2 regions of the Roseburia sp. TF10-5 genome follow, and region 1 is predicted to be linked to the other one. Evidence: riboswitches for the same ligand, from Rfam matches in the RefSeq annotation. Region 1 holds a riboswitch; the other holds the start of a gene.
What was found. Region 1 has a riboswitch for FMN ahead of ribD (bifunctional diaminohydroxyphosphoribosylaminopyrimidine deaminase/5-amino-6-(5-phosphoribosylamino)uracil reductase RibD). Riboswitches for the same ligand answer to the same signal wherever they lie in the genome.
Positions count from the first base shown of each region.

Region 1 (5,990 bases):
TAAAGTGTCCATTCCCTGTTCCTGCAGTTCATATGCACGCAGTTTGTTGATCAATCCGATACCGCGGCCTTCCTGCCGCATATAAAGTAAAATCCCGCGGCCTTCCCTTTCAATCTGTGTCATGGCAGCGGCAAACTGCTGTCCACAGTCGCACCGCAGGGAGCCAAAGGTATCTCCGGTGAGGCACTCGGAATGTACACGGCAGAGTACATTTTCTCCGTCCCCGATTTCTCCTTTGACTAATGCCACATGATGTTCACCATTTAAACGGTTCACATAACCGTATGCCCGAAACTTTCCATACTTCGTCGGCATCTTTGTCACAGCCACACAGTCCACCAGCTTTTCATGGCATTTGCGGTATTCCTGGAGTGCGGCAATGGTAATCATTTTTATACCGTGCCTTTTTGCAAGTGCAAGCAGTTCCGTCGTGCGCATCATGGTGCCATCCTCGCGCATGATCTCACAGCAGAGTCCACATTCTTTTAAGCCTGCCAGGCGGCACAGATCCACGGTTGCTTCCGTATGCCCGTTTCTCTCCAGCACCCCGTTCTTCTTTGCCAGAAGCGGAAACATATGTCCCGGACGCCGGAAATCCTCCGGTTTTGCATCCTCTGCCACACAGCGCATGGCGGTCATGGAACGCTCGGCAGCGGAAATGCCTGTGGTTGTTTCCACATAATCCACGGAAACGGTAAATGCTGTCTCATGGTTGTCGGTATTCGTTTCGACCATCTGCGGAAAATGAAGCTTTTTTACATATTCTGCAGACATCGGCATACAAATAAGCCCTTTGGCATGCATTGCCATAAAATTGATATTTTCTGTTGTGGCAAATTCCGCAGCGCAGATAAAATCGCCTTCATTTTCACGATCTTCATCATCCGTGACTAAAATCAGTTTTCCGTTTCGTAATTCCTCAAGTGCTTCTTCAACCGTCGCAAATCCTTCCATTATTCTTTCCTCCTGTTTTCTTTGTTATAACCATTCAAAATCCATATTTTTCAAGAAACGCCTGGGTGATGTGGGTTTCCTTTTTTTCTTCCTGTGGATGAAGCAGTTTTTCCACATATTTTCCGATGATATCGGTTTCCAAATTTACCAGTTCTCCCTCTTTTTTGCTTCCAAGCGTTGTCACCTCTGCCGTATGAGGGATCATCGACACCGAAAAATCATGCGCAGTTACCGCGGCAACGGTCAGACTAATGCCATCGATGGTAATGGAACCTTTCTCCACCACATACCGAAGGACTTCCGGCGGCGCCTCCACCCGGATCCATATGGCATTGTCATCCTGCTTGCGCCCGGCCATCTGTCCGGTCGCATCCACATGTCCGGCTACAATATGCCCTCCAAAGCGTCCGTTTGCCGACATTGCACGTTCCAGATTCACAGGACTTTTTCTTTTGCACTGTGCCAGTGCCGACCGGTTTAAAGTTTCATGCATGACATCCGCAGTAAATCTTTCGTGGTCAAAGGAAGTGACCGTCAGACAGACTCCGTTTACCGCTATGCTGTCTCCGATATGCACATCCTCAAGTATCTTTCTGGCGTTAATCGTCAACACCGCAGAATGTGCGCCTTTTGCAATGTTTTCAATGGTTCCCATCTCCTCTATGATTCCTGTAAACATGATAATGGCCTCCCCTCTGTCGCCGGGTATCCCTCTATCAACCAGTCCGATCCCAACGCTGTAACTTTTGTCCGGCTTAATGTCACGGCCTCTGCAGGTTTTAAAAATCCCTGCCCCTCAACCGGGGTTTTGGCTGTTGCCCCGCCAAACAGCTTAGGCGCCACATATGCCTGCACCTTCTGTACAAGCCCAGCTTGCAGAGCCGACCAGTTTAAAGTTCCACCACCTTCGAGAATCACGCTGTCAATCTCCTGTTCTCCAAGCTGTCGCATCAGATCCCAAAGATCTACCTGCCCATCTTTTTCCGGTGTGACTAAAATCTGACATCCTGCCTCCACATATGGCATATGCATGGCTTCCTGCCGGTTACAGCTTGCTATAATCGTTGGAACTTCTTTTGCGGTACGCACAATCTGTGATTCTAATGGCGTCCGCAATGCTGTATCACAAATGATGCGCACCGGGTTTACCCCATTTTCTGTTTTTCCTAGCCGGCAGGTCAGCATCGGATCATCCGCAAGTACCGTTCCCACGCCAACCATAATGGCATGGTAACGGTTCCGCATACGGTGTACATGCGCACGCGCCGCTTCTCCTGTCACCCAGCGGGATGCCCCGGTATACGTGGCAATTTTTCCATCCAGTGTCATCGCATATTTTAAAATGACAAACGGAAGTTTTGTCTGGATATAATGAAAAAATACTTCATTCATTTCATCACATTCGTCCTGTAATACCTGTTCAGTCACTTCTACTCCATGTTCCCGCAAAATCCGGATGCCCTTTCCATGAACAAGTGGATTCGGATCTTTCGAACCAATCACTACTCTGCGAATTCCTGCGGCAAGCAGAGCATCGGTACATGGTGGTTGTTTTCCATGATGACAGCACGGCTCTAAGGTCACATAAATCGTAGCCCCTTCCGGGGATTGTATACAATTAGCCAGTGCATTCCGTTCTGCATGTGGCTGTCCGTAGTGTTCGTGATATCCCTCTCCGATAATTTTTCCATCTTTTACAATCACAGCACCTACCAGAGGATTCGGGGATACCTGTCCTTCTCCTTTTTGTGCCAGTGCTATTGCTCGGCGCATGTAATATTCATCTGTCATTTTTTCTCCTTTTTCATCAGTGATATGGCTTCGCCATACCACAAAAGCCCCAAGCAAATGCTCAGGGCTTCTTTTTACCGTGTTCTGCTGCCGGGGATATATTTTCAAATCCTTTTATTCATAGGAAATAAAAAATGCTCTGGAAATAAATTCCAGAGCAAACATTTCAATATCCACCACAACCATACACGGGTTCTTGTGTTTCTATCCTTTATCTTCTTTCATCCAGACTGTACTGTCGGCTTCGGAGTTTCACCGAATCATGCCTTGCGGCTCGTGGGCTATACCACCGGTAGGGAATTGCACCCTGCCCTGAAGATCTTTATAAAATTGTCTATGTATAAGACTATAATCTTTCTTTCCTTTTCTGTCAAGAGAATTTTTCTGGCTTTCTATACTGCCTCCACCGTATAATGGGCTTTCCAGATACCGCCCGGTGCAATCAGATTTCCCCACTCCCGATCTTTTAAATCTCCGGTAAAATCAGCACTGTCACAGCGTCCATACCATGGCTCTACACATATAAACGGTACATCTGCTCCCGCCGGTGACCAGACTCCAAACAATGGAGCATCCATCGTAACGGTCAGATAGGGATTTCCTTCCATGTCACAAAGAGAGACTTCATGCACATTCTGATTTTCAATCACAAGGGCATCATCATCAAACAGATGATCGGTAACTGTCAGATAACTATTTTTCAATTCATAATCCACAGTACCGTTTCCGACCAGACCATCCACAATCGTTGTACTTGTAAGCGGACCAGCTACATCAAAGCGGATTTTACAATTTTTCGGACGATTGAATGCCGGATGCCCGCCAATCGAAAACGGAAGTTCTTCCTCCGAAGGATTTTCCACCTGCCAGAGCACTTCCAGCTTATTTTCCTCGATGTGATATCCAATACGAAGGGTAAACGCATAAGGATATTTTGCCATGGTTTCCTCATTGGATTTTAATACAAACCAGAGCGTATCCTCCGTCTGAGAATCCAGCGTAAAATCCATATCGCGGGCAAATCCGTGCTGTCCCATGGTGTAAGTCTGTCCTTTGGTACGAAACTGTTTGTCTTTTACCGCTCCAACAAACGGAAACAGTACCGGTGAGGTGCGTCCCCAGAATTTTGGATCAGCTTTCCACATATATTCTTTTCCGGTATTTTTACGGACCAGAGATTTTAATTCTGCCCCATGTTCCTCCACTTCGATTGCAATGAGTTCATTCTCGAGCTTATGTCTTGCCATATGTTCCATCTCCTCTGATTCTATAAATTACGCGTTACCGCTTCACTTTTTCTCTCCCTGTCCATTTTATCTTATGCTATTTTACCGAGGTTTGTCAATGGACTGAATTTGCGAAGAAGTAGCAACAGATACTAAATCTTCAAGTGCAAGCACTCTGGGTTCCTCCGGATTACTGTCTCTGTTTACAATAGTGTTAATCTGCTTTGGTATATTTTTATTCACAAGCTCAGGGAAAACCACTCTGACATACATTCACTCCTTTACACTTTTGCTGATATACTTTTTCAGAATTACAGTTTATTCTATAATCTCCCAATACCCATTTTTCGGTGAACCATGACGAACCACAATATCTGATTCTTTCATTTTTTTAATATTATTTTCAACAGTCCGCCTAGATATATCTATTCTGTCTGCTATTTTTTTGACCGAAATATATTTATCTTCTGCTATACAATCTAGTATTTTCTCCTGAGTCTCCGTCAATTTCTGTGCTTTTTCTCTGATACGGACTTTATCTCCGAAATCATTTCCACCATTTACTCCACCATTTACTCCACCATTTACTCCACCATTTACTCCACCATTTACTCCACTATTTTCTCCACCATTTGCATTATGCTGCACATTCCTATATAAATTCACCCGAAACATATCATCAAATACTTCCACAGTCGGAACAGGCAGTCCATATTCTCCAGCAACACTTATAATTCTTCTGATGCCACTTCCCCACGCTTCTACCAGTCCCATCTGACCAAATATATTTGCAATCAGCTTGTTTCTAATCTTGGAATGACCTTTCATCACTTCCTCGTAGGTTAGTCCATTGTATAGTCCACCTGGAGATGTCACTTCTAAGCGATCATCATAAATTGCCACCTGTATGCAGGATTCATCTAACAGGTTTCTGTGACAATGTGCGTTGATTATCATTTCACGAATTGCTTCTACTGGGAGTTCATAGCTTTCCCGACGCACTAAGCCATCTATTGTCACTCCAAGTCTGATATTTCTCAAAACAAAATCAACCGCACTCTCTATCTGCTTGTATATCGGTCCAGTATATTCCCGTTTATCAAGAAAAACCGTTCTATCCGTTCCCTTGAATACGGCGCACTGCGTCTTTGCAAACGGAAAATAATCTGATGTTAGCAGCACATACGCATTTGATGCAAGCACATTGCCTTCGCTTTTCTTCAAAATTTTCCAATTAAACAACTGCTCTTTTCTTACATCATGCCCCGAAAGTCCTGCCTTCTTTCGGAAATCTTCAATATCCTTGCATAAAGACTGCGTTGCTTCTTCCGTCACTTCATATCCTACACAAGTAAGCTCATCCCAAGAAATACGGGCGCCTTCCATCTCCAGCTCACTTATCTTTTCCTGATGCGCATGTCTGGAAGTACCAGCCACACGAATATAGGTGCCTTTCGCCTTACCTTGGGCTTTAATATAATATGGTCGGTTTTTTCCTGCTTCCACCGTGATAACAATGACTGTCTTGCCATCAACCGTCTGCGGCCCAATGTCCGGTATGATCTGCGGTTCACAAGAATCTGATATAGCATTTGTCAAAGCGTCCATAGCTTGAAACAAACTATCATTGTCAACACCAACTACCTGATGTGTTTTATCATCAATACCTATGACCAGTCTGCCACCCTGTGTATTGGCAAAAGCCACAACTGTTTTCATATATTTTTCGCTTTTATCCGGTACAACTACCTTGTATTCAATATTCTTTGATTCGCCAGAAAACAGCTCATCTTTTGCCATAATGCTACCTCCAATTTTCTTGTTCTAATCTCTACTTTCATCTTATCAAGCAGATTATCCGCTGCATCCGGTGCCATCAGATCCTTTGAAATATAATGCACTATATCTCCGCCTTTAATTGATTAAAAGCCTCATCAACAGATACAGCATCAATTCTTTTTGCCTGTGCAAGTCCGGTCTGCATCATAGTATCAAATTCAGCTTGTGTTATAGAATCTC
Region 1 is NZ_QTYW01000024.1:2,429-8,418, forward strand. Features, by position in the region: gene DXD06_RS15385 (bifunctional 3,4-dihydroxy-2-butanone-4-phosphate synthase/GTP cyclohydrolase II) at 1-954, opposite strand, end outside; gene ribE (riboflavin synthase) at 989-1,633, opposite strand; gene ribD (bifunctional diaminohydroxyphosphoribosylaminopyrimidine deaminase/5-amino-6-(5-phosphoribosylamino)uracil reductase RibD) at 1,615-2,745, opposite strand; FMN riboswitch at 2,955-3,069, opposite strand; gene DXD06_RS15400 (aldose 1-epimerase family protein) at 3,138-3,992, opposite strand; gene DXD06_RS15405 (RNA-binding domain-containing protein) at 4,290-5,771, opposite strand; gene DXD06_RS15410 (hypothetical protein) at 5,872-5,990, opposite strand, start outside.

Region 2 (5,990 bases), on a different contig from region 1:
GATGGCAAGAATCCGGTGTCCGGCAAGCTTTGAAAGACTTTCGCTGAATTCATAATACATCTCATAGACGGATTCGGCTTCGGGATCTTTTGCAGCGGATAAAAGCTGTCCGTGCTTCATAGTCAGTTCCCGGATATGGGTACGGAAATCGGCATTGTCGGAGACCGACTCTGCAAGGATATCTTTTGCACCGTTTAAGGCATCTTCTGCGGTGTTGACTTCTTTTTCCGGATTGATATATTTTTTGGCTTCTTCTAGAGGAGTCTCTGTCATTTTCTGTAAAAGGATCAGGTTGGCCAGTGGCTCTAATCCTTTTTCCTTTGCGATCGTTGCACGGGTACGGCGCTTCGGACGGTACGGGCGGTATAGATCATCCACGGCTACCTGTGTTTCGGCCGCGAGAATCTGTGCACGCAGTTCCTCCGTCAGTTTTCCCTGTTCTTCAATGGAGGCCAGTACGGTCTGTTTTTTGTCCTCCAGATTTCGCAGATACACCAGACGGTCATAAAGGTTTCGCAAGATTTCATCACTCAGTGCACCGGTAGCTTCTTTCCGGTAACGTGCGATAAAGGGAATCGTGCATCCTTCATCAATGAGTTTCACAGCAGCGGCTGCCTGTTCCCTGCGTATGCCGAGTTCTTCCGCAATTTTTGTATTAATATCCATAAATTTTCCCCTTAATAGTCCTTTCCTGTCAAATAATACTTTCCCTATTATATATGAAATGTTACAATAAAAGCAATCCTAAAAAGAAAGGAAAACGTATTATGGATATGTATGGATCATCTTATCAACCAAATCCGAATCAGCCGTATCGCAGCCGGAGATCTGCACGCATGGAGGCAGCTTCCCTGATACTTGGATCAATTGCATTACTAAGCTGCACCTGTCTGTATCTTGCTGTGCCGTGTGGGGCGCTGGCGGTTATTTTTGCAACACTTTCCCGCGGAGGCATGATGTCCTATACTTCGAAAGCACAGATCGGAATGATCCTGGGGATCATTGCATTAATTGCAACAATTGTACTGTATGCATCCGTTCTGGGGTATGCCATCCATCAGTATGGAAGTATCGATGGATTTTTAAAGGCCTATTCTGATATGCAGGGCATGGATTATAATGAACTGATGAAGCAGTTTATGGCAAAATAAAAAGATTGTTGCATCTGCATAGCCATGCTATAATGAGAAAAGCAATCAGTTACAGAAACGGAGTATAAACAAATGAACCTACCTTGCAAAGAATTAAAACGAATCGCAAGAGACAATTTAAATGGAAATTATAAAATACCAATGGGAGCATTTCTTGCCGCCACACTGATTCCTTTGGCGGTAGAACTCCCATTTTCCATGTTGCAGAAAGATGCACAGCCGCTTCCGGTGACGATCATGTTTTATGTGGCGGAATTTCTGATCACACTTTTAAGCATGGTATTGTCTGTCGGAATCCTTCAGCTTCATCTGTCACTTGCACGGAAAAAAGAAATGACACTTGGCATGGTATTTTATGGGTTTAAAAATCACCCGGACCGTTATATCATTGCAGGACTGCTTTTGATTATTGCAACGCTGATCAGCTGTATTCCTGTGATCACAGGTGCTGTGTTATTTTTTGTCCTGGACAAGTCGCCTGCGGCGATTGCAGTACTGGTGATACTTGGTATTGTAAGCACGATTCTGGCAGTTTTCGTGCAGATGTGGTATGCACTGGCATTGTATCTGCTTTTGGATCATCCGCAGATGAAGGCACGCGAATCATTAAAGATCAGCCGTCAGATCATGAAGGGAAATAAAGGAAGATTATTTTATATTTATCTGAGCTTTATCGGATTGCAGATACTGTGTCTGCTGTCTTTAGGCATCGGGTCACTCTGGGTATATCCATACCAGTCACAGACACTGGTTATTTTTTATCTGGATGTGGTCGGGGAGATCCCATCAAACATAAGCTAATGCTCCGGCTGATTGCCGGATATTAGAATATACTATTATTAGGAGGAGTTTTTCATAATGAACCAACAAAAAGACATTATAAGAGATGCCAGGGTTTTGGGTACGCCGAAAATGCTGCTGCTTGGTCTGCAGCATATGTTCGCTATGTTCGGAGCGACAATTCTTGTACCGATTCTGGTAAACAGCTATTTTCAGAGTACCTCACAGGTATTGTCCGTACAGGTGACATTGTTCTGTGCAGGATTCGGTACCTTGTTTTTCCATCTGTGTACCAAATTTAAGGTTCCTGCTTTTCTGGGATCTTCATTTGCTTTTCTGGGAGGCTTTTCCAGCGTTGCGGCACTGGATACCGGGATATTTGCCAATATGGCAGATAAAGAAAAACTGCAGTATGCGTGTGGCGGAATTGTTGTGGCAGGATTGTTGTATCTGATCCTTGCACTGATCATCCGGTGCGTTGGTGTAAAACGTGTGATGCGTTTCCTTCCACCGGTGGTGACCGGCCCGATCATTATCTGTATCGGACTGAGCCTTGCACCGTCTGCGGTCAGCAATGCATCCACAAACTGGCTCATTGCAATTGTGGCACTGGCAGTTATCATTATTTTCAATATCTGGGGAAAAGGAATGTTTAAGATTATTCCGATTCTTCTCGGAGTTGTGATTTCGTATGTGTTCGCACTGGTTCTGCAGGGACTTGGTTTTACGAATCCGGACGGATCTGTTATTTTAAATTTTTCCGGCGTTTCCTCGGCGGCTGTTGTCGGACTTCCACCGTTTATCCTGCCGAAATTTAATCTTACAGCGATTCTTATCATGGCACCGATTGCCATTGCGACCATGATGGAGCATATCGGAGATATTTCCGCGATTTCTGCAACGGTAGGACAGAACTTTATTGAGGACCCGGGATTGCATCGTACCCTGATCGGTGATGGAATTGCAACTTCCATTTCTGCAATGATCGGAGGACCCGCAAATACAACCTATGGAGAGAACACAGGCGTTCTGGAGTTGTCCCGTGTACATGATCCGAAGGTTGTCCGTCTTGCGGCATGTTATGCGATCGTTTTAAGTTTTATCCCGAAAGTAGCAGAGATTATTGCTTCGATGCCGGCATCCATTATTGGCGGTGTCAGCTTTATTCTTTACGGTATGATTTCTGCTATCGGTGTAAGAAATGTGGTTGAAAACCATGTGGATTTCACCAAGTCCAGAAACCTCATTATTGCAGGTGTGATCTTAGTTTCCGGTCTCGGATTCTCAGATGGACTGACCTTTACGATCGGAAGCACTTCCATTACCCTGACATCCCTTGCCATCGCAGCGATTGCCGGAATCGTGCTCAATGCGATTCTGCCGGGAAATGATTATGCATTTGGAAAAGACCCGGAAGGAGATGCATCTCGCGGTGTGGATCTGCGTCCGCATGAGCTGGAACAGGAACTGAAAAATCAGAAATAGAATGTTTATCCAAGAAGTGCAATGCCAAAGACGGCGAGAAACAGATTTTTGACCAGCCAGTTGAGCAGTACAATGGCAAGCGCGATCCACAGATAAATATCACGATAATGCATCCCGATGGCAAAACGTCCGCGGGATGCTTTTTCTATGGTCTGGGACAGCATAAACCAGCCGAAAAAGACAGCGGTATACACAACAATCGGATGGTAAAAGAAAGAGCGCACAATATGTCCGTGCAGCAGGGCATGAATTGCGCGTGTGCCGCCGCATCCGGGACAGTAGTACCCGGTCAGATTGTGCAGGACACAGCCATCCGGAGGAAATATCCACAGGAAATAACCGCTTTTCCATGCAAGTCCGAGCACGAGTGCGAGAATAAGACATACCCAGCCGATGATATAAAAAGAAAAATCTAAAGTTTTGTCCGTGCGTAATATATTTGAAATCTTCATGGAAATTATGTTAGCAAATGAATGGGAAAAAGTCCAGCCGGTGTTGACATTTTCGGACAATGTGAATATAATAACGATGAAAAATAAAGAAGGAATTCTTCGGGGCAGGGTGCTGCGGATGACGCATATTCCCGACCGACGGTATAGTCCGTGAACTGCTTTTTGCAGCCGAACCGGTGAGATTCCGGTACCGACAGTATAGTCTGGATGAGAGAAGAAAAAGTGCAAATTAATGTTTGCACTGTTGACTGTATGCTAGAAAAAGAACCCCGATAGAGAAATCTATCGGTTTTTTATTTTCTGATCATATATGCAGGCAACACTCCTCTGGAATTCCATTGATTCTGAAAGGAGAGTTCGTATGAGTGAACAGACAAAGACAGCAGTAAAACAGGGAGGCATGAATACAAAAGTACGCTATATTACGGTTACGGCGATGCTTTCTGCCGTAGCGTTCGTGCTTATGTATCTGGAGATTGCCATTCCGATCATGCCATCATTTATCAAATTTGATTTTTCGGATCTGCCGGCACTACTTGGAAGCTTTGCGCTCGGACCAGTGTGTGGGGTATTGATCTGTCTGATCAAGAACGTTCTCCATCTGGCATTTTCAAACAGTATGTTTGTTGGAGAACTTTCCAATTTTATTCTCGGAGCCGTGTTTGTGGCAATTGCAGGTAATATCTACAAACATAAAAAGACCAAAAAGAGTGCAGTAGTCAGTGGTCTGGTTGCAGCATTAGTCATGGGAATAGTCAGTGTGTTTTCCAATTATTTTGTGGTTTACCCGGTTTATTACAAGGCTGGTATGGCAGAGGAAGCCATCCTGCAGATGTATCAGGCAATTGCACCATCCATGAAAAGCGTATTGCAGTGCCTGATCTGCTTTAATCTTCCATTTACAATTGTAAAAGGACTGATTGCAGTTGTCATCTGTATGCTGATTTACAAACCGTTATCTCCAGTTTTAAAGGGACGTTTAAGTGAATGACATCGCCTCTGGTGAGTCTTCATGGTGGCTGTGCTTATTAGCATGGCCACTTTTAATGTTAAGGAGAGTTAAAAGAGAACATGATAAAACTCCTCATTGCCATAACACCCAATATACAGTAAAATAATAACAAATCCGTAAGACACAAGGAGTAACAGTTATCATGCAGTTTAAGAGAACACTGGAAATTAAGGCAGGTCATAAGCGTAGGGTAATCGATGTCACAGATATCCTATATATTAAGGCATCGGTGAATGACTGTTACATTCATGTGACAAGCGGAAGCGTATATAAGACCAGAAGCACCTTAGAGGCAATGGAGGCACAGGTCGGGGAATATTTTCTGAAAGTACACCGTACCTATCTGGTGTGTATCATGGCAATCCATGCATTGGAAGATACGCTGACACTTATCAACGGAGAAGAGTTAAACTACGCAACCCGCAGGAAAAAAGAAATCCTTGCCCAGCTGCAGGAAAAGCAGAAAAAACTGATTGAGGGCTTTGCCATGCCGAATACACCAAAGACACCGGAAGAGTATCATGCGTTTTATCGGAGCTTTGATCAGATGCCATTTGCCTTTACGGATATCGAGATGGTATTCAATGAGGACAGGCATGCAGTGGACTGGATCTTCCGCTATGGCAATGAGAAGCTGGCAGAGGTGGAGCATGTACCATTGACCGGACTGATCGGGAATACCTTCGGCAGTATCTTCTCCAATATGGACGATAAATGGCTGTGTACCTACGAACGGGTAACGCTGTATGGAGAACATCTTGAGATTATGGCTTACAGTCCGGAGATAGGCACCGAACTTAAGATTATCTGTTTCCCGACATTTCCGGGACACTGCGGATGCATGTTATTCCCACTGGATGAGATACACTGTGCACAAAAACAAGATGAGCTGTCACAGATATGGAAGGATTACCTGTTAACGCAGGAATAAATGCTGTGACGAACTGAATAAATGGACTAAAAATGCCGTTTCATCACGAAAAAAGTGGTGGGATGGCATTTTTTAGAGAAAGATAATAATATTTTCACTGAATATTTTAGCCTTTTTAGGCTATAATTTTCAATGACAACTTGAAAGTCTGATAGATAACATATATAATATTGAATGAA
Region 2 is NZ_QTYW01000010.1:78,772-84,761, forward strand. Features, by position in the region: gene DXD06_RS10665 (Tex family protein) at 1-666, opposite strand, end outside; gene DXD06_RS10670 (hypothetical protein) at 768-1,151, shown strand; gene DXD06_RS10675 (DUF975 family protein) at 1,224-1,952, shown strand; gene DXD06_RS10680 (uracil-xanthine permease family protein) at 2,010-3,416, shown strand; gene DXD06_RS10685 (DUF2752 domain-containing protein) at 3,422-3,868, opposite strand; FMN riboswitch at 3,960-4,091, shown strand; gene DXD06_RS10690 (ECF transporter S component) at 4,230-4,859, shown strand; gene DXD06_RS10695 (LytR/AlgR family response regulator transcription factor) at 5,023-5,811, shown strand.
Region 2: linked by a shared signal. The riboswitch ahead of DXD06_RS10690 (ECF transporter S component) and the one ahead of ribD (bifunctional diaminohydroxyphosphoribosylaminopyrimidine deaminase/5-amino-6-(5-phosphoribosylamino)uracil reductase RibD) in region 1 are both predicted to bind FMN.